DNA from 4 places in the Pseudomonas sp. GW456-12-1-14-TSB6 genome. Region 4 is predicted to be linked to each of the others. Evidence: predicted binding sites of a transcription regulator. Region 4 holds the regulator's gene; each other region holds the start of a gene.

Region 1 (7,872 bases), on a different contig from region 4:
ACTGGTAACCGAACGACTGCTGATCACGGGAGTAACCGTCAATGCCCGGCTCGCCTTCGAAGAAGTGCGGCGAGATACGATTACCGTTGCGCTGATGAATCGTGCCGTCGGCCGGCACGCCACCGTGATAGCCGCCGTCCGGGTCATGCTGCAGATACGCTTGCAGAGTCAGCGACGTGTCCTCGCTGAAATCGATGCTGACGGTTGGCGCGAGGGCGAAGCGCTTTTCCTTGTTGTGGTCGAATTGCGTGTCGGACTGATCCGTCAATCCGATCAGACGATAGGCGATGCGCTTGTCGTCATCGACCGGTCCGCTGAAGTCAAAACCGACACCACGTTGGCCCTGAGTACCCACGGTGGCTTGTACCTGGTGATAGGCCTCGTACAGCGGCTTCTTGCTGGTCAGCGCCACCAGACCGCCCGGCGAGCTGCGGCCGTAGAGCACCGACGACGGGCCCTTCAGAATATCGACGCGCTCGAGGAAATACGGATCGACCTGCATCGTGCTGTAGGTGCCGCTGTCGCCCATCGACTTGAGGCCGTCGAGGTAGATGTTATCCACCGAACCGTCGTTGAAGCCGCGCATCGCCACATAGTCGTAACGGTGCGTCGCGCCGTAAGGGTTGGTCAGTACGCCGGGGGAGTAACGCATGGCTTGGGACACGGTTTGCGAGCCTTGGTCATCCATTTGCTCACGGGTGACTACTGACACACTTTGCGAGGTTTCCAGCAGCGCGGTACTGGTCTTGGTGGCGATCTGGCTGTGCGTCGCGTTGTAGCCGTCCATGCTGCCCAGCGCGTTGCCGAGGGCGAAGCCTTTGATGTCGGTGGTCGGCAGGGCCAGCGCTTCGGTTCCTGAGACCGAGCGCAACACATAGCTGCTGCCGTCCTGGCTGATCGCTTCCAGGCCCGCGCCGTCGAGCAAATGGCTCAAGGCCTGATCGGTCGAGTACTCGCCCTGCACACCCGGTGACTGCCGGCCCTGGGTTTGCTGCGGCGTCATCGACAACGTGATGCCCGCCTCACGCGCGAACTGGTTGAGCGCATCGCCCAGCGGTCCGGGGGCGATGTTGTAGCGGTGGCTGCTGACCTCGCTGGCATTGGCCGCCATGCTCAGGCTCGGCAGCACGCCAACGCCCAGTGCAGTAGAAAACAGCGCCGCCCGAACGGCGTGGCGCAACACTCCCGATTCGGCAGAGAAATTCAGAGGGTTCTTACAGGTAACGCGCGCAGTCATTGTAGGTTTCCGTAGGCAGTCGCGAAGGCTGAGTTGAAGTGCTTACTGACTAAGCCGGACTTGCCGCGAAAACCCGCCAAAATACTTTCAGGCCACAGACTCCAGCGTCACCCACCAACGGGTGCGGTAGCGCAATTGCACCGGCAGGGTCTGCGGCAGGATCGCCAGCAGCTTGTCGGTGTCCTCAAGACGGAACACGCCGGACAGACGCAAATCCGCAATATCCGACGCACAGCTCAGAAATCCCTGACGATACCGCCCGACTTCGCCGAGGAAGTCGCCCAGCCGCATGTTGCGGGTCACGATCAGCCCGTCGACCCAGGCACCGGCATCCATGTCCAACGGCGGCGCCGGGCGAATTTGATGGTGATCGATCAGATAGCTCTGACCGGCGATGGCCTCCGTCGAGTTGCCAGCGGAGTGAATCGCGACCCGGCCACTGGTGACGCTCAGGCGCGTGCAGTCGTCTTCCTGGCGCAGAATGAATCGCGCCTTGAACGGCTCGTAACTGCCATGACGACTCTGCACCCGCAGCGGTCGGTCAATCGGCGCACCTTCATCGGCACCGCCACAGGTGACGATGATTTCGCCACGGGTCAGCTTGATCAGCCGTTGTTGCGCGGTGTAATCGAGATCCACGCTGCTGGCGGTGTTGAGTTCGATCCGCGTGCCGTCCGGCAACTGGAAGCCACGGCGTTCGCCGGTAGCGGTGGCGTAGTCGGCGCTCCACTGTTGCCAGACGGACGTGTCTTTGGCCAGCCATCCCGCCGAGCCCATCAGCAGCGCGCCGGACAACAGCTTCAATGCCTGACGTCGCCCCAGCCCCTGCGCACTGTTTTCCAGCGTGTTGAATGCCACCTGCGCACCGGGCACGGCGCGCAGATTGTGGGTCAGTTCGGCTTGCAGAGACTGCACCCGTTGCCAGGCCAGTTCGTGATCATGGTGCTCGGCGCGCCATTGTTCGCACTGGCGATTCAGGCGCGGGTTGCCGTTGTTATTACGCAGGCGCAGGAGCCAGTGAATGGCCTGTCGGACGACTTGCTGCGGTGGCTCGGCGCGTCGGCCAAGCGAGAGGTTATCCACCGGCATCAGTTTTCGTACCGCAGCACGTAGCAGTGAAACAGGGCGTCGGCGACGTAGCGTTCTACCGAGCGCAGGGACAGGCCCATCTGCTCGGCGATCTGCTTGTGGGTCAAACCTTCGCACTGAGCCAGCAGAAACGCCTGACGCACTTTCGGCTTCAAGCCTTCAAGCATGCGGGCAATGCCTTCGAGCAGTTCGATCACCAAGGCGCGGGATTCAGCACTCGGGGTTTCGGCTTCAGGTAAATGGGCGATGGTTTCCAGATAGGCGCGTTCAATTTCCTCACGGCGCCAATGGTCGATCACCAAGCCCCGTGCAACCGTGCGCAGAAACGCGCGGGGTGCCTTGAGTTCCAGGCGCTCGGTGCGCTGCAACAGTCGAACGAAGGTGTCCTGGGCCAGATCCGCCGCATCGGCAGCATTGCCCAGCCGAGCGCGCAACCAGCCGTTGAGCCAGCCGTGATGACTCGTGTAAAGCGCCTGTACAGCCAACTCAGGTGAGGACATGAACGCGACAGCCCGAACGTCACAAATGATAATTAGTCGCATTGTCATCAAGGGTTACAGAATTTGCAACCGGCGCTGCAAAACGCTCATCAAAAAAGCAGAGGCGACCGCTCTAATACACCGTCCGGCGGGAATCTGGCAGAAATGCCATCCATTTCCTGCAAAGCCCTAAGTTTTCTCCGAAGCGTGCCGACAGACTGGTGAGACATGCGTGCACCAAAGTAGAGCAGCCGTCAGAACGCTGCCTGCGCTGTACATGGAATGTTGCATCCGGAACGCATCCCCACTTTTCGCATAAGAAGTCCCATGAAATGAATCTCAAGTTCAGCCATAAAATCCTGCTGGCCGCCTCGGGCGTCGTGGTCCTGGCGTTCGCGCTGTTCACTTTGTACAACGACTATCTGCAGCGAAACACCATTCGCCAGAACCTCCAGTCCTCGGTCCAGCAGGCCGGTGACTTGACCGCCAGCAGTGTGCAGAACTGGATGAGCGGGCGGATTCTGGTACTGGAAAACCTCGCGCAGAACGTTGCTCATCAAGGCAAGAATGCAGACTTCCCCGGCCTGGTCGATCAACCGGCCTTCACCTCGAACTTCCAGTTCACCTACGTCGGCCAGGCCAACGGTGTGTTCACCCAGCGCCCTGACGCGAAGATGCCGGACGGTTACGACCCGCGTCAGCGCCCCTGGTACAAGCAGGCCGTGGCCGCTGACCAGACCATGCTGACCCCGCCATACATGGCCGCCGTGGGCGGTCTGGTGGTGACCATCGCCATGCCAGTGAAAAAGAACGGCGAGCTGCTTGGCGTAGTGGGCGGTGACCTGAGCCTGGAAACCCTGGTGAAGATCATCAACTCGGTGGACTTCGGCGGTCTGGGCCACGCGTTCCTGGTCAGCGGTGACGGTCAGGTGATCGTCAGCCCGGACAAAGACCAGGTGATGAAGAACCTCAAGGACATCTACCCGAACGCTGGAGTGCGCATTGAGAAGGGCAACCAGAACGTGGTGCTCAACGGCCAGGAACGCATCCTTTCGTTCACTCCGGTCGCCGGTCTGCCGAATGCCGAGTGGTACATCGGTCTGTCGATCGATCGCGACAAGGCCTACGCCGCACTCAGCCAGTTCCGTACTTCGGCAGTGATCGCGATGTTCGTCGCGGTGGGCGCGATTGCAGTCTTCCTGAGTCTGCTTATCACCGTGCTGATGCGTCCGCTGATCACCATGGGCCGCGCGATGCAGGACATCGCTCAGGGTGAGGGCGACCTGACCCGTCGTCTGGTAGTGGAAAGCAAGGACGAGTTCGGCGAGCTGGGCAGTTCGTTCAACCAGTTCGTGGAGCGGATTCACGCTTCCATTTCCGAAGTGTCTTCCGCGACTCGCCACGTACACGACCTGTCGCAACGGGTGATGGCATCGTCCAACGCCTCGATCATCGGTTCCGACGAACAAAGCGCACGCACCAACAGCGTGGCCGCCGCGATCAATCAACTGGGTGCCGCCACCCAGGAAATCGCCCGTAACGCGGCCGACGCTTCGCAACACGCCAGCGGCGCGAGCGAGCAGGCCGATGACGGTCGTCAGGTGGTCGAGCAGACGATTCAGGCCATGACCGAGCTGTCGCAGAAGATCAGCCTGTCGTGCACCCAGATCGAAACCCTGAACGCGAGCACCGACAACATCGGCCACATTCTCGATGTGATCAAAGGCATCTCCCAGCAGACCAACCTGCTGGCGCTCAACGCGGCCATCGAAGCGGCCCGTGCCGGTGAAGCCGGACGCGGTTTTGCGGTGGTGGCGGACGAAGTGCGTAACCTCGCTCACCGCACCCAGGAGTCGGCGGAAGAGATCCACAAGATGATCACTTCGCTGCAGGTCGGCTCCCGCGAAGCGGTGACCACCATGAACGCCAGTCAGGCGTCCAGCGAGGAGACCGTTGAAGTGGCGAACCAGGCCGGTCTGCGCCTGGTCAGCGTGACCCAGCGCATCGGCGAAATCGACGGCATGAACCAGTCGGTGGCCGCCGCTACCGAGGAACAGACTGCCGTGGTGGAAACCCTCAACGTCGACGTCAACCAGATCAACCTGCTGAACCAGCAGAGCGTGGCCAACCTCAATGAAACGTTGAAGGATTGCGATGCGTTGTCGCAGCAGGCCAACCGTTTGAAACAGCTGGTCGACAGCTTCAAGATCTGATCGTTTGCGGTCAAAAAGCAGCCCGCTGCGGAGTGATCCGCAGCGGGCTTTTTCATGCCTTACACAAACAGCTTCAGTACATTGCCCATCGCATCATCGGCGAACCCCTGCACGAAATCCTTGAACCCCGGCAGCGCCTCGGGGCCGCCGGAAGCGGGTTCGGCAATGATCGTCCAAGTTGCCCGCGACTTGCCCGCGCCCAAAGATTCCACATTCATCGCCGCCCACAGGTTGGCCACGCCCAGGGTGTTGTAGATGGTGGTCCAGGTCATGCTCAGCGCCTGGTCGTCCCGGGAGTTGAGTTGCTCGACCACGATGTTGCCATCCTTGAAGAACTTCTTGCGCAGCGACGACACGCCTTCGCCGGTCATTTCGATATGCGACAGCGCCGGAATGAAACGGTCGAAACCGTCGAATTTACCGACCACCGCCCACACCTGTTTGGCGTCCACCGGCACTTCCACTGAAGACACGACGTGGCAGCCGTGAGGATTCTTGATCAGGGTGTCGGGTTGCAGATTGCTCATGGTGTTGCTCCTTGGTTGATGAGTCAGATGAAGTTGATTTCTTTCAGGTAGTCGCAGCCGCGACGCAGCAGCGCCGGGGATTTTTCCGGGTAGTGCGCGCCCATCTGCTGCACGCCGGCCTGGGCGTTGGCGTGGCCGATCAGGGAGATGTCGCCGATGTCTTCCTCGAAGCCGTTGAGGTAAAAACCGAGCACGCCGAACAGCGCATTGTCGGCATCGACCCGGTCCAGTTGTTGTTGCCAGTCGGCGACGCTGACCAGCGAAAACTCGCTGCCGGTTTCGCGGAACGACGCGACGTAGGCATCCCAGCTCAGAGGCTCCGGGTTGTGCAGGTTGAACACCGCCCGTTCGGCCGAATAACGGCTGGCGTGGAAGGCGATGAAACGGGCAAGAAAGTCCACCGGCATCAGGTCGAAATTCAGCGCGAAGGCCGGCACCTGACCCAGCTGGATCGAGCCCTTGAGCATCAGCATCAAACGGTTCTTGTGCGGCTGGCACACGCCGCTGAGGCTGTTGAAACTGATGTTGCCGGGCCGATACAGATTGACCCGCACCCCACGCTCCCGGGCCCGTTCGAGGATGCGCTCGCCGACCCATTTCGACAGGTTGTAGCCGTTGCGGATGTAGATCGGCGGCGTCGGTGCGGCGGGCAGTTCCAGCACCCGGCCTGCGTCGTCGACGGTGCTGGAGGCCGACAGCGTCGAGACGAAATTGAACACCTTTTTGCTGCGCCCTTCGCACAGCCGCAGCAGTTCGAAAATCGGCTCGACGTTGTCCGCCGCCAGCGACTCGTAGTCGAGTACGTGATTGACGTTGGCAGCGTTGTGCACCAGCGCGCCGAATTCACGATCCAGCCGCTCGAAATCGTCATCGGCCAAGCCCAGTTGCGGCCGGCTGATGTCCGCCGAATAGACCCGCACCCGGCTCAGGTCCAGATGCTCCAGCCGGTTCTCTCGCAGCGCTTGGGCAAAGCGCTGCGCCGCGGTTTGCCCGCCGCCGTCGCGCACCAGGCACGCCACCTCGCTGGCGCCCCATCCCAGCAGCGCCTCGACGATATGCACGCCGACAAAACTGTTGGCGCCGGTGACGATCACCTTGTGCACATCGCCCATGCGGCTGATCGGCAGCGGCTCGATGTCCAGCGCTCGCTCGGCGTCGGCCATCGCCTGGACGCTGAGCACCGCGCTGTCGTCGGTGCCGCGCACCAGCGTGGCGAGCTTGGCGATGGTCGGCAGTTCGATGAAGCGGTTGATCGAAATGCTGCGGCCGAATTCCTCCCGCAGACGCAGGAGCATGCGTGACAGCAGAATCGAGTGACCGCCGAGATTGAAGAAGCTTTCGTCGGTGGAAATGTCGCTGGTCGGCAGCTCCAGCAACTCGCCCCAGATCTCCAACAGCAGCGCTTCTTCGGCGTTGGCCGGCAGGCATTTCGGGCCGCTGTCCTGCACGCTGACCGGCAACTCCAGCAAGGCTTTTCGGTCGACTTTGCCGTTGGCGGCGAACGGCATGTTCGGCAGTTCCGTCCACGCCACCGGTTGCATGTAGTCAGGCAAAAACTGCTGCGCGTGAGCTTTCAACGACTCGCGCGCGGCATCCGATTGCGGCTGGGCAAGGAACGCCAGAATCCGTCGCTGACTGTCGATCACCACGGCGATCTGCCGATACAGCTGACTCTCGCGCAGGCACCGTTCGATCTCTTCCGGCTCGACCCGGAAGCCGCGAATCTTCACCTGATTGTCGCGGCGTCCGCACAGCTCGATGCCATCCTCGCCCCACTTGGCCATGTCGCCGCTGCGGTAGGCGCGCAGACGTTGGCCGTCCGGCAACTCCAAGTCCAGATAGCGCTCCGCCGTCTGCTGTGGATTGTTCAGGTAACCCAGGCATACGCCGGGGCCGACGATGAACAATTCGCCCACCGTTTGCTCCGGCACCGGTTGCAGATCGTCATCGAGGATCAGCACCTGACTGTTGGCAATCGGCCCGCCGAGGGTGCGATTGCTGTCCCCCGGTTGCAGTTGCCGCGCGGTGATCAGCACCGTGGCTTCGGTCGGACCGTAGAGGTTATGCAGCTTGCCCTGGCGCGTCAGTTGCTCGATCACGAACGGCTCGCAGACGTCGCCGCCGGTCATGATCTGCCCGACGTTTTGCAGTTGCTCCAGCGGCAGGATGCTCAACAGCGCCGGCGGCAGGAACGCGTGGGTCAGTTGCCGCCGTCGGATCAGCGCCACCAGTTGCAGCGGATCGCGGCGCTGGTTGTCATCGGGCACCACCAGTTCCGCGCCTTCGAGCATGGTCGGGAAGATGTCGATCAGCGACGAGTCAAAACT
Region 2 (7,872 bases), on a different contig from region 4:
GCGGCGCCGGGCTGAGTGCCTATGCGGTGTTTTTCGATCTGGCGCTGGCGATTGCCGGGCCGTTGATGGGCGCAGTGGCGTTGAACCTGGGCTATTCGTGGATTTTCTTCAGTGCGGCCGTGCTGTCCGTGACCGGACTCGCGCTGACCTTGCTGCTCAAGCGCCGGGCCATGGCGTAAACGCTCACTGATCCGCCGTCTGCATCCCCGCGCGGGTCGGCCGGCCCAAGGCATGGGAGAAGAACCGCCCGGCCTCGGAAATCAGGTTGCGGTGGATGTCTTCGCGATCCACGCCATCGGCATCGGTGCACAAGGCGGGCATCGCACGAATCTGCTCTTCATTGCATGGCGCCATGAACACGAAGTGCCCCGCCCCGGCCAGCAATTTGAAGTCGGGTGCGGTCGGCAGCTTGCGCGCCAGGGCGGCGGCGTTTTTGTCGAAGGCCACCAGTTTGTCGCCGTCACCGCTGTAGAGCAGCACCGGCACGTGCACACCGGCCAGGGTGTGACGACCAAACTTGAGACTCAGCGGCGCCATCAGCAGCAACGCGTGCACGCGCGGATCGGCCACCGGTTGCAGATCGTCGCGGTCGACAATCAACTCACCCTGAGTGTTGCAGGCGTCGCGGTCGTCCGGGCGCTCCTGGCAGTAACGGCGCAGGCGATCCAGATCCGGCTGCGCGCCGGACAGAATCAACGCCGTTTCGCCGCCCGCCGAATAGCCGATCACGCCAACCTGCTCGGCGTTCACGTACGGCGCGAGCATGCGGTCGCCCAGGGTGGCGGTAATGGCTTCGGAAATCTGGATCGGCCGGCCGTAGAGATTGCTCATCGTGCCGAGGCGGCTGTGATCCTTGGAATTGTCGCCAGGGTGAATCACCGCCACCACCACGAACCCCTTGCGTGCCAGTGACGTAGCCAGGTCGTGCAGCGCCAGCGGCGTGCCGGTGTTGCCGTGAGAGAGCATCAGCATGGGGAAACGGCCAATGGCAACTTTGGTGTCTTCGCCGGCCTCGACCGAATAGCCTTCGAGCAGGCTCAGGTGTTCGCGGTCGCTGGAGGGATAGAACGCGATGGCGCGCATCGGTTGCAGGTCAAGCGGGTCGAGGAACGTCATCTCGTGATAACCGACGCTCCAGCGCGGGTGCTGCCCGGGCGCAGCGTGCACTGAATTCAGGCTGCCGAGCAGGCAAATCAGTAACGCTGCACAAAGACGCATCATGGGATGCCCCACCCTGTTGTTACTCAATCGAAAGATCCGTTGTGTTCGACGCCCGAAATTCGGTACTCCGGCGCGGCGTTGCACTCAGACGTTGATCATCAGACTGCATAACCCGGGCCAGATTATGTAATAGTCAGAAACAAAAAACTCCGTATCTGGCCCTTGCGGAACCAGAATACAGAGTTTTGGGGGATTTGCCTGAACAGGAGCTGTTCTTTACGCAAGCCTTACGCGGCGGCGAACAGCTGCTCGCTGATCTTCGCTTGAGCGGCGCTCATGGCGTTGTTGCGCACTTCTTCACCGTAGGCCAGGCCTTCAGCACGCACAACTTCGATGTCGGTGATGCCGAGGAAGCCAAAGACCAGTTTCAGGTAGTCTTCGTGCGCCACGCCCGAAGCTTGACCGGCGTGGATGCCGCCAGCGGTAGAGACGATCACGACTTTCTTGCCACCGCACAGGCCTTCGGGGCCGGCTTCGGTGTAACGGAAGGTCTGGCCGGCGACGGCGATGCGGTCGATCCAGGCTTTGAGCTGGGTCGGCACGGTGAAGTTGTACATCGGGGCAGCGACGACGATGGCGTCAGCGGCGATGAATTCGGCCAGGGTGGTGGCGCTCAGTTCGGCTTCGTGCTGTTGTGCGGCGTTGCGCAGTTCAGCGGTGGTGCCGGCGGCAACCAGGGTGGTCGACGAGAAGTGGCTGATGGCGTCAGCGGCCAGATCGCGGTAGGTCACGACAGCGCTTGGCTCGGCGGCTTGCCAGGCTTTAGTGACTTGACTGCTCAGCTGACGGGAAGCGGAGTTGTCGCCCAGAATGCTCGAATCGATGTGCAGCAGTTTCATGTGGAATCTCCTGGAATGAATCGCCGGTGGCGACGGAATGGAGACAATCCTACCGACGAAACCAATAGCTGATTAGACGGCAACAATGCGATAGTTTGTCCCACTGATAGAACAGTCGGGTTTCTCCATGCAAGACCTCAACGATCTCTACTATTTCGCCAAAGTGGTCGAGGCAGGCGGTTTCGCCGCCGCCGGCCGCTTGCTCGGCATTCCCAAGTCACGGCTCTCGCGGCGCATCGCCGAGCTGGAAGAACGCCTCGGCGCACGTTTGCTGCAACGCACCACCCGCCAATTGAAGCTGACGGCGGTCGGCGAACGCTATCTGCGTCACTGTCAGGCCATGCTGCTGGAAGCGGAAATGGCCGATGAAACAGTGGCCAGCATGTCCAGCGAGCCTCGCGGACGCTTGCGGGTTTCCAGTCCCACGGGGCTGGCCCATGAAATGCTGCCGGTGGTGATCAGCAATTTCCTTGGCAAATACCCTCAGGTGCAGCTGGAAGTCACCCTGATCAATCGACGGGTCGACCTGATCACCGAAGGCATCGACGTGGCCCTGCGCGTGCGCGAACACGGCGATGAAGAACCGATGCTGGTGACCCGCCGCCTGCGTCAGGCGCAGATGGTGGTGGTCGCAAGCCCTTCCTTTATGCAGGGCGTGGAAATCAATCATCCGCAGGACCTGAAGAACCTGCCGGTGCTGGGCGCCCTGGAGGCCGATCGCATGGTGCATGTGCGCCTGCTCGATCAGCACGGCAAGAGTTGCGATCTGGCGCTGGAAGCCCGGCTTGGCATCGACGATTTCATCGTGCGCAAGGCCTGTGTGTTGGCCGGCCAGGGTTTCACCCTGCTGCCGATGATGTATTGCGAAACGGAACTGAACAACGGCACGCTGGTGCAGTTGTTGCCGGATTGGTCACTGCCCGGCGGCTGGCTGCAAGCGGTGTATCCGCATCGGCGCGGGGTGATGCCGGCGGTGCGCGCGTGGATCGATCATCTGGTCGAATCGTTCAATGCCTGTGGAGAACGGCTGTTATGAAACAAGGAAAGATGAGCGAACAGGATGTCGCGGACTTCTGCCTGGCCCTGCCCGGTGCCAGGGAAGACTACAAATGGGGTGGCGTGCGAGTGTTTTCGATTGCCGGCAACAAGATGTTCGCCTTGCAGGGGCTGCGCGGTGATTCGCTGGCGTTCAAGGTCGACAAGGACCTGTTTCTCGGTCATTGCGACCGGCCGGGCATTCACCCGGCGCCGTACCTTGCCCGGGCGCAATGGATCATCATGCACCCGCCCTACCCGCTGGGCGCCGAGGAACTGCAAGGCTTGCTGCAGCGTTCCCACCAACTGGTGGTCAGCAAGCTGCCCAAGCGCTTGCAGGTCGGGCTGCTGCTTTAGAACAACGCCAGGAGGTTCGAACCGAGAAACAACTGATCGATCCAGAACACCTGATGCAAAGCCACAATCATCCAGAACAACACCTGAAACGACACCTTGCGCGTCTTGTGCCGGAAGACCTGCTGGGCGATCAACGCGCCCGGCCAGCCACCGGCCAGTTCCACCGCGTGCAGGATGTTTTCCGGTGTGCGCCAAGCGTCGGCGCGGGCCTTGCGCTTGTCCGCCCAGTACAGGAAAAACGCCAGCACGCTGACCAGCCCGTAGGCCGTCAGCGGTACCAGGGAAATCCCGCGCAGCCACATCGACAATGAGCCGAACAGTGGCAACGCGCAGACGATCAGCAGCACCACCAGCTTCAATTTCAGATGCTGAATATTGCCACCGGAAGGACCGCGATCCGGGCGGCGTGCGCGGGAATCACTCATGGCTGGGCGGCCGTCCAGTCGACCCAGCCGAACTGCCAGGTCGCCAGAATCACCAGACCGAAGACGATCCGGTACCAGGCAAACGCCGCGTAGCTGTGGCTGCCGATGAACTTGAGCAGGCCGCGCACCGCGATCATGGCGAAGATGAACGCGGTGACGAAACCGATGGCGAATACCGGGAAGTCCGCCGGTACGAACAGGTCGCGATACTTGTAGCCCGAATACACCGCCGCACCGACCATGGTCGGCATCGCCAGGAAGAACGAGAACTCGGTGGCGGTCTTGCGCGACAGGCCAAACAACAGGCCGCCGATGATGGTCGAGCCGGAGCGCGAAGTGCCGGGAATCATCGCCAGGCACTGGGCGAAGCCGATCTTCAGCGCATCCGTCCAGCGAATCTCGTCGACCGTTTCGGCGTGCACTTCATGCTGACGCTGTTCGGCCCACAGCATCACGATGCCGCCCACCACCAGCGCGGCGGCCACAGTGATCGGGTTGAACAGGTAGTGGTGAATCAAGTCGGCGAAGACCACACCCAGCACCACGGCGGGCAGGAAGGCGATCAGCAGGTTGGCGGTGAAACGCCGCGCACTCGGCTGGGTCGGCAGGCCAATGACCACGTCGAGAATCTTGCGTCGGAATTCCCAGACCACCGCGAGAATCGCACCAAGCTGGATGATGATGTTGAACGCCATGGCCCGCTCGCCTCCGAAATCGAGCAAGTCGGCAACAATGATCTGGTGTCCGGTACTGGAAATGGGCAAAAACTCCGTCAGCCCTTCTACAACTCCTAGAATCAGTGCCTGCAAGGCCGTCCAAAGATCCATCAATCCCCCAGAGAGCGATGCACAGAGGCATGCCCCGATAGTATTTTTTACGTTCACTGCGTTCAGCGTAGCTGGTTAAAGCTGTACCGATTCCGCGCGCACAGGATCCACACGAAACAGTCAAAATTCCGTGAAAAATCAATTTCGATTCAGGTTTTCACGCGCGGGGCCGAAATCCTAACAGACAAGCCGTAATAGCGCTGCCGCGTTCTACGACTTGGGTCGCGTATGCCCGGTCACCGAAACGTGGTTGGATGCTGGCGGTGGTTTATTACAAGAAAAAGAATCCGGAGTGACAGCGTTATGAACAGCTTGCGCAGTGTGTCGATCAGCCGACGCTTGTGGCTCATCTTGATTGTGGCCGTGGTCATGCTGTTGACGTTGGGCGTGTTGATGCTCAAGCAGATCCATGATGACCTCTACCACGCCAAGGCCCAGAAAACCCAGCATGTGGTGCAGACCGCCAGCGGTTTGCTGACTTACTACCAAGGCCTCGAAGCCGCAGGAACCCTGACCCGCGATGTGGCACAGAAACAGGCGCTGACCGCGATCCGTGGCCTGCGCTATGACCAGAATGACTATTTCTGGATCAACGACCTCACGCCCGTGATGGTCATGCACCCGACCAATCCCAAGCTCGAAGGCCAGAACCTCTCGGCGATCCGCGACCCGGACGGCTTTGCGGTGTTCAATGAAATGGTCGCCATCGCCAAGGCCAAGGGCGCCGGCATGGTCAACTATCGCTGGCCCAAGCCCGGCGCCAGCGAACCGGTGGCCAAGACCTCGTACGTGAAATTGTTCGAGCCATGGGGCTGGGTCATTGGTTCGGGCGTGTACGTCGATGACGTGCAGGCCGAGTTCCAGGTACAGGTAATCAAGGCGTCGGTGGTTGGGCTGATCATCGCGGTGATCATGGCGCTACTGGTGATCCTGATTGCCCGCAGCATCGTCCGTCCTTTACAGGAAACCGTGAACGCCATGGCCAACATCGCCAGCGGCGAAAGCGATCTGACCCGCAGCCTCGACACCCACGGCCAGGACGAAGTCACTCAGTTGGCCCAGCACTTCAACGCCTTTACCGCCAAGCTACGTCGGGTGATCGGTGAATTGCAGCTGTCCGCCAGTGCATTGGGCCAATCGTCCAGCGAGCTGGGCAACGATGCTGCGCAGGCCCAGCAACGCAGCCAGCAGCAGTCGCAGCAGATGGAGCTGGTTGCCACTGCCGTCAACGAAGTGACCTACGGCGTACAGGACGTAGCGAAGAACGCCGAACACGCCGCCAGCGAAATGCGTGACGCCGAAGCCCAGGCCCAGCAGGGCCAGATCAACATCGACGGCAGCCTGCAACAGATCGACAAGCTCTCCGGCACCATCGATCAAGCGGTGGAAGTCATCCGCACGCTGGCGACTGAAAGCACGCAGATCGGCAGCGTGCTGGAGGTGATCCGCTCGATCGCCGAGCAGACCAACCTGCTGGCCCTCAACGCCGCCATTGAAGCGGCTCGGGCCGGCGAACAGGGTCGCGGTTTTGCGGTGGTGGCCGACGAAGTGCGTTTGTTGGCGCAGCGCACGCAAAAGTCCACGGCGGAAATCCAGACGATGATCGAACGCCTGCAAAACCACTCCGAAGCCGCCGTAAAGGTGATCGGCGACAGCAGCAAGGCTTCGCAACTGACCATCGAACAGGCGGGTCTGGCCAGCGCCAGTCTGAATGCGATCGGCCAGGCCCTGCGTAACCTCAATGGCCTGAACGCCTCGATTGCCAGCGCAACGCTGCAACAGGCGCATGTGGTCGAGGACATCAACCAGAACGTCACCCAAGCGGCGGGCCTGTCCCACAGCACCGCACTGGCGGCCGAGCAGTCGAGCGTGGCGAGTGTGAAACTCGGCCAGCTCAGCGAACAACTGAACGGGCTGCTGCGCCAGTTCCGCGTCTGATCCCTGCAACAGGTGGGAACTCGTTTCCCACCTGTTTTTCGGTACAATCCGCCCCCCTCTTTTATTCCCCCCCAAGGAACCTGCATGTCCGGGCTTGAACTGTTTGCGGCCGCCCTAGGCGTGATCGCCGTGTGGCTCACGGTCAAACAGAATCCGTGGTGCTGGCCGATCGGGCTGGTCATGGTGTCGCTCTACACCTGGGTGTTCTTCGAGGTGAAGCTGTATTCGGACATGCTGCTGCAGGTGGTTTATGCCGGGCTGCAAATCTATGGCTGGTGGCAATGGACACGGGCCGGGACGATGCATGACGGGCGCGAAGTCACCCGGCTCGACAATCGCTCGATTGCGCAGGGCCTGGCCATCGGTGCGGTGGGCAGTCTGCTGCTGGGCGCGGCCATGGCCCATTGGACCGACGCGGCGCAACCGTGGCTCGACGCCGCGCTGACCGGCTTTAGCCTGGTCGCGCAGTTCTGGATGGCCCACAAACGCCTGCAATGCTGGGCGTTGTGGTTCGTGCTGGATGTGATCTTCGTCGGGCTGTTCCTCTATAAAGGGCTGTACCTCACGGCGGCGCTGTATGCCCTGTTCACCCTGATCGCGGTGCAAGGCTGGCGCGAATGGCGTGCCGACCCGGCGTTACAACGATGAAAGTGATTGTTCTGACCGGTCCCGAGTCCACGGGCAAGAGCTGGCTGGCCGCCGGAATTCAACAGCAGTTCGGCGGTTTGCGGGTGGACGAATATGTGCGCTGGTTCATCGAGCAGAACGCACGCGATACCTGCCTCGCCGACATCCCGGAAATCGCGCGCGGCCAGTTGCAGTGGGAAGACGCAGCACGCGCGCAGCAGCCGCGACTGCTGATTCTCGACACGCATTTGCTGAGCAACATGCTGTGGAGCCAGACGTTATTCGGCGAGTGCCCGCCCTGGCTGGAAACCGAGTTGCTGGCCCGTCATTACGACCTGCACCTGCTCCTGTCCCCGGAGCAGATCGAATGGACGGACGACGGTCAGCGCTGCCAGCCCGACTTGAGCGAACGACTCGCGTTCTATCAGGCGACCCGGACGTGGCTGGAAAACCATCGCCAACCCTTGCAGATCATCAATGGCAACTGGGCCGAACGCCAGCAGCGGGCCTTCGACGCGGTGCACAGCCTGCTCGCGGACTGACCCGATTTGCGGGGCGTTTGACCCGCTGTATCCCCCTGGTTTGGGGGAAAAGTGTCCGTTC
Region 3 (7,872 bases), on a different contig from region 4:
TGATCGTCGCGCAACTGCCGCGCACCACCGAGCTGTGCCGTCCGGACAGCCGTGGCCAGCTCAAGCCGGTGGCCGCCAACGTCGACATGATCGTCATCGTCTTCGCCCCGCTGCCCGAACCTCATGCCAACCTGATCGACCGTTATCTGGTCGCCGCCGAACACGCCGGCATCCGCCCGTTGCTGCTGCTGAACAAATTCGACCTGATCGACGAGCAGAACGCCCCGGCGCTGAATGCGCTGCTGGCGGTCTACCGCACACTGGGTTATCCGGTGCTGGAAGTCTCGGCGCACCACGGCAACGGTATGGAGCAATTGCAGAAGCAGCTCGACGGGCGCATCAGCGTGTTCGTCGGTCAATCCGGTGTCGGCAAGTCATCCTTGGTCAACAGTCTGCTGCCGGAAGTCGAAACCCGCGTCGGCCCGCTGTCCGAGCTGTCGGGTCAGGGCACCCACACCACGACCACCGCACGCCTGTTCCACTTCCCCGGCGGCGGTGAACTGATCGACTCCCCGGGCATCCGTGAATTCGGCCTCGGCCACGTCAGCCGCGCCGACGTCGAAGCCGGCTTCATCGAGTTCAACGATCTGCTCGGCACCTGCCGCTTCCGCGACTGCAAGCACGATCGCGAACCCGGTTGTGCACTCCTCAAGGCCTTGGAAGACGGCCGCGTGCAGCAGCAGCGAATGAACAGCTACCGCTCGATCATCGCCAGCCTGCCGGAAAACGGTTACTAGACTTTCAAGTACCCAGACACAAAAAAGCCGCGATCATCTCGCGGCTTTTTTGTGGGTCACTGTTTCGGCGCGGGGGCCGGTGCAGGCGCCGGGGCTGGCGCCGCGCTGCCCGGTTCGGTCGGTTTCGGCAGCGGGTCGTCGAACAGGTTCAGCCGTTCGCGCAACTCGTGGGCCGGTACCGGTTGCTGATCCGCCGGCAAGGCGTTCGGGTCGACCGGGGTAGCCGGCGCGGCGCCGTTCTGGCCTTGATCTGCCGGTTTCGACGGGTCGGCGCCTTGCGCACCTTCGATGGCCGCCTGGGCCTTCTTGGTCAGCACCACGATGTCGATGCGGCGGTTGACCGGGTTGAACGGGTTCTCCTTGTCGAACAGCGCCGACGAGGCGTAGCCCACCACACGCGCCACTTGCGAGTCCGGATAACTGCCCGCCACCAGCGCACGCCGGGCGGCGTTGGCACGGTTGGCCGAAAGCTCCCAGTTGCCGAAGTCGCCATTGCCTACATAAGGCTTGGCATCGGTGTGGCCGCTGATACTGATCTTGTTCGGCACCGCTTTGATCGTGTCGGCCATGGCCAGCAGGATGTCTTCGAAGTACGGCTTCAGCCGTGCGGAACCCGAGTCGAACATCGGCCGGTTCTCGGCGTCCATGATCTGGATGCGCAAGCCGTTCGGCGTGATCTCGAAGAGGATCTGGTCCTTGAACTTCTGCAGTTGCGGGTTCTCGTCGACCTTGTTCTGCAGTTCTTGCAGCAGCAGTTCCAGGCGTTCCTTCTCGACCTGTTCGGCCATGCCTTCAACCTGTTCGGTGTCGACCGTGACCTTGTCCGGTTGCGGTTGCGACTTCACTTCAGGGTTGAGGGTGTTTTCCGGCGCCAGGGTCGGCGTACCGCCCAGGTCGATGATGTACGGCGTGCCGCTCTCGGAGAAACCGACCGGGTCCTTGAAGTAACCGGCGATGGCGATCTTCTGTTCCGGGGTCGCGGTGGACAGCAGCCACAACACCAGGAAGAACGCCATCATCGCCGTCGCGAAGTCGGCGAAGGCGATCTTCCACGCCCCGCCGTGATGCCCGCCGGCGATGCGCTTGACGCGCTTGATGATTATCGGCTGGTTATTTTCCATGACTTAGCGACCGCGAACGGCTTGTTCCAGCTCGGCAAAGCTTGGACGGTGAGCCGGGTACAGAACCTTGCGACCGAACTCGACAGCCAGCGATGGCGGCATGCCGGAAGCCGAAGCCACCAGCGAGGCCTTGATGGCTTCGTAAACGTTCAGCTCTTCCTTGGCATCGTGGGCCAGGGAGTGCGCCAGCGGGCCGAAGAAACCGTACGCCGCGAGAATACCGAAGAAGGTACCCACGAGTGCCGCACCTACGTGCAGACCGATGGATTTCTGATCGCCTTCACCCAGGGAGGCCATGGTCACCACGATACCCAGTACCGCCGCAACGATACCGAAACCCGGCATGGCGTCGGCAATGCCGTTCACCGCGTGGGACGGATGCTCGAGGTCTTCCTTCAGGCTGTACAGTTCCATGTCGAACAGGCCTTCCAGCTCGTGGGGAGCCATGTTGCCGGACGACATGATGCGCAGGTAGTCGCAGATGAACGCGGTCATGCGCTCGTCTTTCAGTACCGCCGGGTACTTGGCGAAGATCGGGCTCGCGGCGGCATCTTCGATGTCGCCCTCGATGGCCATCATGCCTTCGCGGCGGCTCTTGTTGAGGATCTCGTAGATCAGGCCCAGCACTTCCAGATAGAACGTGTGGCTGAAACGCGAACTGAACATGCTCAGGGATTTCTTGAGCACGTGCATCGTCATGTAGCCGGGGTTGGCCTGGAGGAATGCTCCGAGTGCCGCACCGCCGATGATCATCACCTCGAAGGGCTGGATCAGGGCGGCAATCTTGCCGTGGGAGAGCACGTATCCGCCGAGCACGCTCGCGAATACGACGATGATGCCGATAATTTTAGCCATAGGTAGAAAGGTACTTGTTTAAGTCGGGTTCAAGGTCATATTCGGAAGTTAAAAAATCTCTTCTTCTACTTATCGGCAAAACTGCGCCAGACTATAGCCAGTTCAGGCGAAAAGCCAATTTAGCCCATGCCGGGCGCGTCTACAGTCAGTGAAGATCTCGTCCAGACATGGCTAATGAAACGAACGTCCCACACGTGAAACCGACCACACTCGATGGCTGGGTGAAGCTGCTCGACAGCGTTCGCCTGCCGGTGCCGCAAGATGCCCATGACCGGGTCTGCCGGGCGATTCGCGATGACCGCAGCTCGCTGCGCGACATTGCCGACCTGATGCAGGACAGCCCGGCGCTGGCCCTGAGCATCATCCGCGAAGCCAACCGCCACACCCAAGGCAACATGAGCGCGCCGGCGGAAAACCTCGAAGTGGCGATCAATCGCCTCGGCCTTGGCCGTACCGAAGAACTGCTGGCTCGCCTGCCCGCCGAACCTGCCGCGCAGATCCCCCAGCCCCTGCGCCAGTTGCAGATGATCAGCCAGCACGCCACGCAACAGGCCAACGGTTTTTTCGCCAGTCGCCTGGCGCGACTTTGGCAGGACATTCATTGGGGCAGCCTGTTGTTTCTGTCGCCGCTGTGGCCGTTGGCGCTGACCTTTCCCAAACTGCTTGAAGAGTGGGAAGTACGGGTTATCCACAAGGGCGAATCAGCGCGAGTCGTGGAAAAGCAGCTGTTCGGTGTGCGCCTGCTGAAAATCGGCGAAGCGCTGGTCGAAGCTTGGCGTCTGCCGGTCTGGGTGCAGCAAGGTTATCGGCTGCTGCTGACCGAGCAGCGCGAACTGGTCAAAGTCCTGCGCATTGCCCGCGACGTCGATCATCCGCTGCGCCAGCAAAATCGCCTCGACGACGACCCGACCCTGCGTCGCTGGCTCAATCAACCGGCCAATACCGTACTGCTGGCCAACGGTCTGGCACTCTCGGCGCAACAGGCCTGGGACAGTCCGCACAGTGAGCGCTGGCAGTACCTGACCAGCCTCTACCTGCAAATCTCGATGGACGAGGTACAACAACAGTTGCACCAGCAGGCCGCCGTCAGCGCTCGTCATCATTTCATGCCCGACCTCTGGCACCCGGCGGTTTCGCTGCTGTGGCCGTGGGGCACCCGTCGCCTGCCCGCCGGAATGCTGCCGGCTGCGGCGCCGTCCGCTGACGACCTGAGCCAGTGGCGCCGGCAATGCGCCGAGCTGCTGGCCGTGCCAAGCCGCTTCACCAACGCCATGAGCCTGACCGTCGCCGCCCGCGATGCGCTGGTCGCCAGTGGCATGCGCCGGGTGATGATCCTGATGGCCGACCGCAGCCACGCCAATCTGCGCGTCCATCAAACCTCGGGGTTGCCGAAGGAAGCCGCTGCGCTGAATTTCGTCGTCAGCCAGAGTTCGGTGCTGCAACGCTTGCTCACGCAGCAGGCGCAAGTGCGGATCACCCCGGACAACAACGCCCAGTTTTCCGCCCTGCTGCCGCCCTCGCTGCGCGCGCTGTTTCGTGGCGAACACCTGTTCCTGCGCTCGCTGGTGAACAACGGCCGGGTGATCATGATCGTGGTCGCCGACCAGGGTGGCGGGCCGTTCGCCGACATCACTGTGCAGGCTTTCGGCAAAACCGCGCAGTGCATCGAGAAAGCCCTGCACAGTTTTAGCCAGCGCGGCCAATGACAGCTACAATCCTTCCCCTTTGTGCTCTGGAGACCTCACATGTCTGATTTCTCTGGCCTGGCCCTGGTGATCGAGCCGAGCGACCTGCTGCCGCGCCTCGAATCCCGCGATCTGATTCTGGTGGATCTGACCAGTGCCGCCCGCTACGCCGAGGGACACATTCCCGGCGCACGTTTTGTTGATCCGAAACGCACCCAGCTGGGTCAGGCGCCGGCTCCGGGCCTGTTGCCGAGCAAAGAAAAACTCGAAGAACTGTTCGGTGAGCTGGGTCATCGCAAAGATGCGGTCTACGTGGTCTATGACGACGAAGGCGGCGGCTGGGCCGGGCGCTTCATCTGGCTGCTCGACGTGATCGGCCACGACAAGTATCACTACCTCGACGGCGGACTGCCGGCGTGGCTGGCGGAAGGTTCGCCGATGTCGATCCAGATTCCTCCGGCGGCGGGTGGCCCGGTTGCCCTGACCCTGCACGAGGAACCGACCGCCACCCGCGAATACCTGCAAAGCCGTCTCGGCGCCGCCGACCTGGCAATCTGGGACGCTCGCGGGCCGCTGGAGTATTCCGGCGAGAAGGTCCTGGCAGCCAAGGGCGGGCACATCCCCGGCGCGGTCAATTTCGAATGGACGGCGGGCATGGATCAGGCGCGCCAGTTGCGCATCCGCACCGACATGCCGCAGATCCTGGAAAGCCTCGGGATCACCAAAGACAAAGAAATCATTACCCACTGCCAGACCCATCACCGGTCCGGTTTCACTTATCTGGTGGCCAAGGCCCTCGGTTATCCGCGGGTCAAGGGCTACGCCGGTTCCTGGGGCGAATGGGGCAACCACCCCGACACCCCCGTCGAGCTTTAAGGATTTTTAAGGACAGTCATGAAAGAGCGTTTGTTTATCATCAGCCAGTACCTGCTGCCTCATCACCTGCTGTCGCGCCTGGCCGGCTGCGTCGCAGAGTGCCGCGTGCGCTGGTTCAAGAATGCCTTCACCACCTGGTTCGCCAAGCGTTATCAAGTGGACATGTCGCAGGCACTGGTTGAAGACGTGACCGCTTACGAGCATTTCAACGCCTTCTTCACCCGCGCGCTGAAAGACGGCGCACGTCCACTGGACCAGACTCCGGGCGCGATCCTCAGCCCGGCCGACGGTGCGATCAGCCAGCTCGGCCCGATCGAACACGGCCGCATCTTCCAGGCCAAGGGCCACAGCTTCAGCGTGCTGGAACTGCTGGGCGGCGATGCGGCGAATGCGGCGCCGTTCATGGGCGGTGAATTCGCGACTGTTTACCTGTCGCCGAAGGACTACCACCGCGTGCACATGCCGCTGGCCGGCACCCTGCGCGAAATGGTCTACATTCCGGGCCGGATCTTCTCGGTCAACCAGACCACCGCGGAAAACGTTCCGGAACTGTTCGCCCGTAACGAGCGCGTAGCGTGCATCTTCGACACCGAGCGCGGGCCAATGGCCGTGGTGCTGGTGGGCGCGATGATCGTGGCATCGATCGAAACCGTGTGGGCCGGTCTGGTCACGCCGCCGAAGCGCGAACTGAAAACCTTCCGTTACGACGAAGCCGCCCGTGCGCCGATCCATCTGGAAAAAGGTGCGGAACTGGGGCGCTTCAAACTGGGTTCGACCGCGATCGTGCTGTTCGGGCCGGATCAGGTGAAGTGGGTTGAAGAACTGAAGGCCGGCTCGCCGGTACAGATGGGCCAGGCCTTGGCACTGTCGAACGCATGAACCGGTTGATCCGCCCTTTCGCACGTCTGCGAAGGGGCGGACACGACCTGGGTGGCGCCGTTACTCTATCTGCCCACGGAAGCCGATCGGCCCTTCGTTGGCGTAGGTATTGGTGCCACTGAGGTTTTTCCCGCCGTCACTCGACGTGACGCTCAACGCGATAACGTTCTGGTTATCCCGCCCGCCGATCACCCACTTGCCACCTGGATGCCAGGGGGCATCGTTGCCACCCCACTGATTCTCGACGTTGTACTGGTTCTGGCCAGTGCGCTGAGCCTTGAAGCCAATAGGGCCTTCACCGGCGTAGGTCATGGTGCCGGTAAAGGTTTTGCCACCGTCGCCGGACTTGATCTCGATCGCGACGACGTTCTGGTTGTCCCGCGCGCCCAGCACCCAGGTTCCACCCGGATGCCAAGGTGCCGAACTACCGCCCCATTGATTTGCCACTGCGTATTTAGACATGAACCTCATCTCCTTGAAGTTTCGGGAGACCTGCCCCGACGTTGACGGCAGGCCGTGCAACCGTGCGTTTCCGATCGCACGTCTGAGAGACTAGTAGCGCCTGCGGGAATGGCACCAGGCCAGTAGACCAACGGTAAAAAACCCTGACAAACACCTGCGAAACAGACCACAACTGCTAGAGTTTTGGGCATTGCCCTATTCGCCGCCGGAGCTTGTCACGGCATGAGTGAGCCACGATCCCGACCACCACTGAGCGCCCCGACGCCCACGCAGTTGCGCCTGTCCTTCTGTGAAGCCACCCCGCGCGACCTCAAACGCTGGATCGCCGACCTGCCCAAGGCCAACATCGGCGAAACCGCGCGCCTGCTGTATCAAGGCCTCAACGAACTCAATCAACTGCTGACCCCCAGCGACAACCGCTTGCATTTGCTTGAGCTGTTGCGGCCTGAGGTGTATTTCGTCTGCCAGCACCTGGAACGGCATTTTCTGCATCAGGCGATCATGCTTGATGAGCGTTCACGCAAGATCAGCAACCTGAGCCAGGCCCTGCAAAGTCAGCTGGCCATCGGTTACAAACAGATCATTCTGCGGATCGCGCCCAAGTTCTCCCGGGATCGTGCAGCCCTGGTGAGCGAAGCGCTGCAGCGGGCGGCCCACGCGCTGAAAGGGCAACTGGTTCGCGCCACGCAGTTGTACAGCCCGGCGCCGGAACAGCTGTGGTTCGAACTGCATCAATTGTTTCGCTGCGCCTGCGAGCTGCAACTGCAGCATCGCCGGGTACGCGACGACCTCGCCAGTCTGACCGTAGATCTGAGTGTCGAGCAGACCTACCTCGCGGCCCTGTTGCTGGGCAGCGCTCGCTGCAATCAGTTGCGACAGAACCAGATCGCGCGCCTGGCCCAGGTGGTGGAACCCTGGAGCGCGTGGCTGAAGCTGCAGCCCGCCCATCCGGGCGCGGGCTTGTTCGCGGTCTCGGCAGACATCGACGCCGGCCCGCGTTACCGCTCGCAGTTTCGCAGCGAGCAACAGGCAGGGTTGCTCGGTTTTGATCCGCAACCGCTGGTGAATGCCATCGAGGCGCACCTTCAGCATCAGGACACAACGACGCCGCTGCCCGTGCCGGCCGGCCTGACCCTCGACACCCTGCAACACCTGCACGCGACCTGGGGCGAAACCGCCGAGCGCAGCTTTCAGCGCACCGTCGGCCAGGGCAACCTGACCGTGTGCGTCGGCATGAGCGCCCTGCACTTCTACCTC
Region 4 (7,872 bases):
CGATATGCGTCAGGCCATGAAGCTGGTTCGAGATGAGCTGGGCGCTGATGCCGCCATCATTGGCAACCGCCGCATTGCCGGCGGCGTCGAGCTGACGGCGGCGCTCGATTACAAACTGTCGGCGCTGGCCCCGCGTGTTCCGAACATGGAGCTCGAGGATGAACTGCGCAAGACCCAGTCGCGCATCGTCACCGCCCAGGCCGAACTGAGCCTGCGTGGCGAAGCCGACGGCAACACCAATCGCCAGCTGTTCGCCGGGCTGCCGTTGACGGCCGGCCTGCCGCTGACCGCTGCCGAACCGCTGACCGAACCGACCTACGAAGCTCCGGCCCGTCCGGCACCGGCGCCTGCAGCGGTTTCCGCTGGCGTTGATCCGCGTGCTCTGGACTCGATGCGTTTCGAGCTCAACAGCCTGCGCGAACTGATGGAAGTGCAACTCGGCACCCTGGCCTGGAACCAGCTGCAAGGCAGCCGTCCGGCTCAGGCCAATCTGTACCGTCGTCTGCAACGCATCGGTTTGTCCGGCCCGCTGTCCCGTGATCTGCTGTCGATGATCACCGAGATCGACGAACCCCGTCAGGCCTGGCGCATGCTGCTGGCGCACTTGGCGCGGATGATCGCCGTGCCGGAAGTCGAGCCGCTGGAAGAGGGTGGGGTGATTGCCATGGTCGGTCCTGCCGGCATGGGCAAAACCACTACCCTGGCCAAACTGGCCGCCCGTTACGTGCTCAAGTACGGCGCGCAGAACATCGCGCTGGTGAGCATGGACAGTTTCCGTATCGGCGCGCAGGAGCAGCTCAAGACTCTGGGTCGCATCCTCAATGTGTCGGTGACCCACGTCGATCCGGGCCAGTCCCTGGTGCAGGCGCTGGATCCACTGCTGCGCAAACGCGTGGTGCTGATCGATACCGCCGGCCTGCAAGCCAGCGATCCGGCGCTGCGCATGCAGCTGGAAAGTCTGGCCGGTCGTGGCATTCGGTCGAAAAATTATCTGGTGCTGGCAACCACCAGCCAGAAACAGGTTCTAACCGCCGCGTATCACAGTTACAAGCGTTGCGGGCTCGCCGGCTGCATCCTGACTAAACTGGATGAGACGGCCAGCCTTGGCGAAGTGCTGAGCCTGGCGATCAGTCACGAACTGCCGGTCGCCTACCTGACCGATGGGCCGCGTATTCCGGATGATCTGCATCTGCCGCGCCGTCATCAACTGGTCAGCCGCGCCGTCAGTGTGCAAATGCAGGAAGAACCCAGCGAAGAAGCCATGGCTGACATGTTCGCTGATATCTACCACAGTCCGACCAAGCAGGTTGGCTGAGGTAATGAACCGTTTTTGTACCTACATCGATGGTCTGCCATGCATTGTTCCGGTTGTGAACGCGCAGCCAGTAATGTGGCCTCCGTCTATGCAAGACAAGGTAAAGAAATAACATGGGCAGCATGCATCCCGTACAGGTGATCGCGGTGACCGGCGGCAAAGGTGGCGTCGGCAAGACTAATGTGTCAGTGAACTTGTCCCTGGCGCTGGCAGAGCTTGGCCGTCGGGTCATGCTGCTGGACGCCGACCTGGGGCTGGCGAACGTCGACGTTCTGCTGGGCCTGACCCCCAAACGCACCCTGGCCGACGTGATCGAAGGCCGCTGCGAGCTGCGCGACGTGCTGTTGCAGGGCCCCGGCGGGATCCGCATCGTGCCGGCCGCTTCCGGCACCCAGAGCATGGTTCACCTGAGCCCGGCCCAGCATGCCGGCCTGATTCAGGCGTTCAGCGACATCGGCGACAACCTCGACGTACTGGTGATCGACACCGCTGCGGGTATTGGTGACTCGGTAGTCAGTTTCGTGCGCGCAGCCCAGGAAGTGTTGCTGGTGGTCTGCGACGAGCCGACCTCGATCACCGACGCCTACGCGCTGATCAAACTGCTGAACCGCGACTACGGCATGAACCGCTTCCGCGTCCTGGCCAACATGGCCCAGAGCCCGCAGGAAGGTCGCAATCTGTTCGCCAAGTTGACCAAGGTCACGGATCGCTTCCTGGACGTCGCCCTACAATACGTCGGCGCAGTGCCCTACGACGAAAGCGTGCGCAAGGCGGTGCAGAAGCAGCGTGCGGTCTATGAAGCCTTTCCGCGTTCCAAGTGCGCGCTGGCGTTCAAGGCGATCGCACAGAAGGTCGACACCTGGCCGCTGCCCGCCAACCCGCGCGGCCACCTCGAATTTTTCGTCGAGCGCCTCGTGCAGCAAACGGCAGGACCTGTGCTATGACCGCCAGCGGTATGAACCTTTACAAAAAGTCGGCGCGTGACGCGCAGTACGAGCTGATCGAGCGTTACGCGCCACTGGTCAAACGCATCGCCTACCACTTGCTGGCGCGATTGCCGGCCAGTGTGCAGGTCGAAGACCTGATCCAGGCCGGGATGATCGGCCTGCTCGAAGTCTCGACCAAATACGACGCCAGCAAGGGCGCCAGTTTTGAAACGTACGCGGGCATCCGGATCCGTGGTGCGATGCTCGATGAAGTCCGAAAAGGGGACTGGGCGCCACGCTCGGTTCACCGCAACACCCGTATGGTCAGCGACGCGATTCGCTCGATTGAAGCTAAAACCGGCCGTGACGCTAAAGATCACGAAGTTGCGGCCGAACTCCAATTGAGTCTCGACGATTACTACGGGATTTTGAACGACACCCTGGGCAGCCGGCTGTTCAGTTTCGACGACCTGTTGCAGGACGGCGAACACGAAGGGCTGCACGAGGATGGCGCCAGTGCTCATCTGGAGCCGTCGCGCGATCTGGAAGACGAACGTTTCCAGGCCGCGCTGGCGGACGCGATTGCCAATTTGCCGGAGCGTGAGCGACTGGTGTTGGCGCTGTACTACGACGAAGAGCTGAACCTCAAGGAGATCGGTGAAGTCCTTGGCGTCAGTGAATCGCGGGTCAGCCAGTTACACAGCCAGTGCGCGGCCCGCTTGCGGGGGCGTTTGGGGGAGTGGCGAGCGCGCTGAAGGCAGTGTGGGGACACTGCGAACGAGGCTGGTGCGGTGGTGAACGGCACCGGTCTCGATCTGTTGTGCTCCAGACAGTCATCGAGTGTTTTGCCGGATTGATTGAAATGGCGCGTCCAGGTGCTGGGCGCGTTTAAGACTGCTTGGAGGTCGAATTGAACAAAGACATGAAAATCCTCATCGTTGATGACTTCTCAACGATGCGGCGGATCATCAAGAACCTGTTGCGTGATCTGGGGTTCACCAACACCGTTGAAGCCGACGATGGCACCACTGCCATTCCGGTGCTCAACAGCGGCAGCATCGACTTTCTGGTGACCGACTGGAACATGCCCGGCATGACCGGTATCGACCTGCTGCGCCACGTGCGTGCCGATGAAAAGCTCAAGCACCTGCCGGTGCTGATGGTGACCGCTGAAGCCAAGCGCGAGCAGATCATCGAAGCGGCCCAGGCCGGCGTGAACGGCTATGTGGTCAAACCTTTCACGGCCCAGGCGTTGAAAGAAAAAATCGAGAAGATTTTCGAACGCATCGGCTGATGAACGCGCGGGGGAGCTATGGAGCATAACGAATCTTCACAGGGCGATTTTGAGTCGACCCTGAAAAAACACGCGGTCGAACTGGTCGAAAGCCTTGAAAAAGGCAAGTTCGGCGACGCGGTGCAACTGATCCATGAGCTCAATCAGACCCGTGACCGTGGCCTGTACCAGGAAGTGGGCAAGCTCACGCGTGAACTGCACAGTGCGATCGTCAATTTCCAGATCGATCCGCACATGCCGCAGGCTGAGGAAGTGTCGCAAATTACCGACGCTACCGAGCGCCTGGGCTACGTGGTCAAACTGACCGAAGCTGCCGCCAACCGCACCATGGATCTGGTGGAAAGCGCGACCCCTGTGGTCAATGGCCTGGCTGACGAAGCCCAGGCCTTGAGCGCCGATTGGGGCCGTTTCATGCGTCGTGAGGTCGGGGCTGAAGAGTTCCGCGAACTGGCGCGCCGGGTCGACGGTTTTCTGGCACGCAGCAGCGCGGACAACCGCGCGGTGTCGAGCAATCTGAATGACATTCTGCTCGCCCAGGATTACCAGGACCTCACCGGCCAGGTGATCAAGCGCGTGACCCAATTGGTCACCGAAGTCGAAAGCAACCTGCTCAAGCTCGTGCTCATGGCCAGCCAGGTGGACCGCTTTGCGGGCATCGAACATGACCGTGCGGCGATGCTTGCTGAAAAAGATCCACAAAAACATCTCTCGCAGGGTGAAGGTCCGCAGATTCATGCCGATAAACGAGAAGACGTTGTGTCCGGTCAGGACGATGTGGACGATTTGCTATCCAGCCTTGGATTTTGAGTTTTTTTGGGTTTTTAGACCTGTAGGAGCACCCCATTAATGAGCTTCGGCGCCGATGAAGAGATCCTTCAGGATTTCCTGGTTGAGGCCGGCGAGATTCTTGAGCAACTGTCCGAACAACTGGTCGAGCTGGAAAGCCGCCCGGATGACGCAGATCTGCTCAACGCAATTTTTCGCGGTTTCCACACTGTAAAAGGGGGCGCCGGCTTCCTTCAGCTCAACGAGCTGGTGGAGTGCTGTCACATCGCCGAAAACGTGTTCGACATCCTTCGCAAGGGTGAACGGCGCGTCGATGCAGAACTGATGGACGTGGTGCTCGAAGCGCTGGACGCGGTGAACAGCATGTTCAGCGAAGTCCGCGATCGCAGCCCGATCACCGCCGCCACCCCGGAACTGCTAGCCGCCCTGGCGCGTCTGGCCGAACCGCAATCGGCGGATGAAGCCCCGGCTTCGCCGGTTGCCGAGATGATCGAAGAACTGGTCGTCGAAGGTGATTCGGGTGACATCACCGATAACGAATTTGAACAGTTGCTGGACTCGCTGAACGCCGTCAAGGCCGAAGCCGAAGCCCCGGCGGCTGCCGCTGCACCTGCTTCCACCGAAGCGGCCAGCGATGAAATCACCGACGCCGAGTTCGAGTCGCTGCTCGACCAGTTGCATGGCAAAGGCCAGTTCGCGGCCGACGCCGTGGCTCCGGCTGCTGCTGCACCTGCTGCTCCGGCGGCGGGCGACAGCTCGGACATCACCGACGACGAATTCGAAGCCTTGCTCGATCAGTTGCACGGCAAGGGCAACTTTGCCGTTGATGCGCTGGAGTCGGCGATTGCTTCGGTCCCTGCAACGGCTGCTCCGGCAGCGGCTGCGGCCGGTAGCGATCTGATCAGCGATCACGAGTTCGAATCGCTGCTCGACGATCTGCATGGCAAAGGCAAGTTCACTGACGTCGCCACCGGTGCCGTCGTGACTGCCAGTAATTCTTCGGCTGTTGCAACACCTGCTGCGAAGGCCCCGGCCGCTGCGGCAAAACCTGCTGCAAAAGCACCTGAGCCGAAAGCCGAGCCGGCCAAGCCTGCCGCCGCTGCTGCACCGGCTCCGGCTCGTGCACCGGCGACGCCGCCACCGGAAAAACCGGCGAGCGAAGCCGAGACCACCGTACGTGTGGACACTGCACGTCTCGACGAAATCATGAACATGGTCGGCGAACTGGTGCTGGTACGTAACCGTCTGGTGCGTCTGGGCCTGAACAGCGGCGACGAGTCGATGCAGAAGGCCGTGTCGAACCTCGACGTGGTCACCGCCGACTTGCAGACCGCCGTCATGAAGACCCGGATGCAGCCGATCAAGAAAGTCTTCGGCCGCTTCCCGCGTCTGGTTCGCGACCTGGCTCGTCAGCTCAAGAAAGAGATCAACCTGGAACTGGTGGGCGAAGAGACCGACCTCGACAAGAACCTCGTCGAGGCCCTGGCCGACCCGCTGGTCCACTTGGTGCGCAACGCGGTCGACCACGGCATCGAGTCGCCGGAAGAACGCGAAGCGTCGGGCAAGGCCCGTGGCGGCAAGGTGATTCTGGCGGCCGAGCAGGAAGGCGACCACATCCTGCTGTCGATCTCCGACGACGGCAAAGGCATGGACCCGAACGTCCTGCGCGCCATCGCCGTGAAGCGCGGTGTGATGGACAAGGATGCCGCCGATCGCCTGAGCGACACCGAGTGCTACAACCTGATCTTCGCCCCGGGTTTCTCGACCAAGACCGAGATCTCCGACGTGTCCGGCCGCGGTGTCGGCATGGACGTGGTGAAGACCAAGATTTCCCAGCTCAACGGTTCGATCAACATCTACTCGACCAAGGGCCAAGGCTCGAAGATTGTCATCAAGGTGCCGCTGACGCTGGCGATCATGCCGACCCTGATGGTGATGCTCGGCAACCAGGCGTTCGCGTTCCCGCTGGTGAACGTCAACGAAATCTTCCACCTCGACCTGTCGACCACCAACGTGGTGGACGGCCAGGAAGTGGTGATCGTGCGGGACAAGGCGCTGCCATTGTTCTACCTCAAGCGCTGGCTGGTCAGCTCCGCCGCTCACGAAGAGCAGCGCGAAGGCCATGTGGTGATCCTTTCGGTGGGCACCCAGCGGATCGGCTTCGTCGTCGATCAACTGGTCGGCCAGGAAGAAGTGGTCATCAAGCCACTGGGCAAGATGCTCCAGGGAACTCCGGGCATGTCCGGCGCCACCATCACCGGTGACGGCCGCATTGCACTGATTCTCGATGTTCCGAGCATGCTCAAGCGTTACGCCGCACGGCGTATTTGAATCCGGGGTGGCGGGGCGACGACGTCCCGCCGCACCTAATGGAGTGTTTATGGCAGTCAAAGTCCTGGTGGTGGACGATTCGGGTTTTTTCCGCCGCCGCGTCTCGGAAATTCTTTCAGCGGATCCGAGCATCCAGGTTGTCGGCACGGCAACCAACGGTAAAGAGGCGATCGATCAGGCCCTGGCCCTCAAGCCGGACGTGATCACCATGGACTACGAGATGCCGATGATGGATGGCATCACGGCCGTGCGGCACATCATGCAGCGCTGCCCGACACCGGTGTTGATGTTCTCCTCGCTGACGCACGAAGGCGCCCGGGTCACCCTGGATGCGCTGGATGCCGGCGCGGTGGATTTCCTGCCGAAGAATTTTGAAGACATCTCCCGCAATCCGGAGAAGGTCAAGCAACTGCTGTGCGAGAAGGTTCACAGCATCTCGCGCAGTAACCGTCGTTTCAGTGCCTACAGTGCGCCGGCGCCTGCCGCTGCGCCTGCACCTGCGCCGACCCCAGCGCCGGCGCCGTCGAGCTTTGGCAGCCACAGCGCTCCGGCCCGTCCGGCCCCTGCGCCGGCACCGACTCGCGCGCCAGCGGCCAGCGCTTCGTCGCCGGCCCCGAAACGCAAAAACTACAAACTCGTCGCCATCGGTACATCGACTGGCGGCCCGGTCGCGCTGCAACGGGTCCTGACCCAGTTGCCGGCCAGCTTCCCGGCGCCGATCGTGCTGATCCAGCACATGCCGGCGGCCTTTACCAAGGCCTTCGCCGAACGTCTGGACAAGCTGTGCCGCATCAGCGTCAAGGAAGCCGAGGATGGCGACATCCTGCGTCCGGGCCTGGCGCTGCTGGCACCGGGTGGCAAGCAGATGATGATCGATGGCCGTGGCGCGGTGAAAATCCTGCCGGGCGACGAACGTCTGAACTACAAGCCGTGCGTGGACATCACCTTCGGTTCTGCAGCCAAATCCTACAGTGACAAAGTTCTGGCGGTGGTACTGACCGGCATGGGCGCCGACGGCCGTGAAGGTGCGCGCCTGCTCAAGCAGGGCGGCAGCACGGTCTGGGCCCAGGACGAAGCCAGTTGCGTGATTTACGGCATGCCGATGGCCATCGTCAAAGCTGACCTCGCCGACGCGGTGTACAGCCTGGACGATATCGGCAAGCACTTGGTCGAGGCGTGCGTCTGATGGATGTTCTAAGCCTTATCGGGATCATCATGGC

The links. Region 4 encodes FliA, which starts transcription of late flagellar genes. Its sites were predicted from a motif close to CTAAAGTTTNNNNNNNNNNNGCCGNTAA; they were not measured.
Region 1: the regulator FliA is predicted to act here: its motif matches at 2,995-3,022, upstream of AC07Y2_RS04680 (methyl-accepting chemotaxis protein).
Region 2: the regulator FliA is predicted to act here: its motif matches at 4,853-4,880, upstream of AC07Y2_RS12865 (methyl-accepting chemotaxis protein).
Region 3: the regulator FliA is predicted to act here: its motif matches at 2,783-2,810, upstream of motA (flagellar motor stator protein MotA).

What each region holds. Positions count from the first base shown of each region.
Region 1 is NZ_JBWKZE010000004.1:2,670-10,541, forward strand. Features, by position in the region: gene AC07Y2_RS04665 (TonB-dependent siderophore receptor) at 1-1,237, opposite strand, end outside; gene AC07Y2_RS04670 (FecR domain-containing protein) at 1,325-2,326, opposite strand; gene AC07Y2_RS04675 (sigma-70 family RNA polymerase sigma factor) at 2,326-2,826, opposite strand; gene AC07Y2_RS04680 (methyl-accepting chemotaxis protein) at 3,138-5,018, shown strand; gene AC07Y2_RS04685 (SRPBCC family protein) at 5,078-5,545, opposite strand; gene AC07Y2_RS04690 (non-ribosomal peptide synthetase) at 5,569-7,872, opposite strand, start outside.
Region 2 is NZ_JBWKZE010000011.1:128,881-136,752, forward strand. Features, by position in the region: gene AC07Y2_RS12830 (MFS transporter) at 1-179, shown strand, start outside; gene AC07Y2_RS12835 (alpha/beta hydrolase family protein) at 184-1,221, opposite strand; gene AC07Y2_RS12840 (FMN-dependent NADH-azoreductase) at 1,449-2,060, opposite strand; gene AC07Y2_RS12845 (LysR substrate-binding domain-containing protein) at 2,188-3,096, shown strand; gene AC07Y2_RS12850 (MmcQ/YjbR family DNA-binding protein) at 3,093-3,452, shown strand; gene AC07Y2_RS12855 (DUF1294 domain-containing protein) at 3,449-3,877, opposite strand; gene AC07Y2_RS12860 (undecaprenyl-diphosphate phosphatase) at 3,874-4,704, opposite strand; gene AC07Y2_RS12865 (methyl-accepting chemotaxis protein) at 5,008-6,642, shown strand; gene pnuC (nicotinamide riboside transporter PnuC) at 6,727-7,290, shown strand; gene AC07Y2_RS12875 (AAA family ATPase) at 7,287-7,811, shown strand.
Region 3 is NZ_JBWKZE010000019.1:54,264-62,135, forward strand. Features, by position in the region: gene rsgA (small ribosomal subunit biogenesis GTPase RsgA) at 1-737, shown strand, start outside; gene motB (flagellar motor protein MotB) at 794-1,858, opposite strand; gene motA (flagellar motor stator protein MotA) at 1,862-2,713, opposite strand; gene AC07Y2_RS18455 (HDOD domain-containing protein) at 2,881-4,419, shown strand; gene AC07Y2_RS18460 (rhodanese-like domain-containing protein) at 4,459-5,274, shown strand; gene asd (archaetidylserine decarboxylase) at 5,293-6,153, shown strand; gene AC07Y2_RS18470 (lectin OAA family protein) at 6,214-6,615, opposite strand; gene AC07Y2_RS18475 (cyclic-di-GMP receptor FimW-related protein) at 6,838-7,872, shown strand, end outside.
Region 4 is NZ_JBWKZE010000038.1:3,920-11,791, forward strand. Features, by position in the region: gene flhF (flagellar biosynthesis GTPase FlhF) at 1-1,315, shown strand, start outside; gene fleN (flagellar synthesis regulator FleN) at 1,429-2,259, shown strand; gene fliA (RNA polymerase sigma factor FliA) at 2,256-2,996, shown strand; gene AC07Y2_RS25590 (chemotaxis response regulator CheY) at 3,164-3,535, shown strand; gene AC07Y2_RS25595 (protein phosphatase CheZ) at 3,554-4,342, shown strand; gene AC07Y2_RS25600 (chemotaxis protein CheA) at 4,382-6,652, shown strand; gene AC07Y2_RS25605 (protein-glutamate methylesterase/protein-glutamine glutaminase) at 6,702-7,838, shown strand; gene AC07Y2_RS25610 (flagellar motor protein) at 7,838-7,872, shown strand, end outside.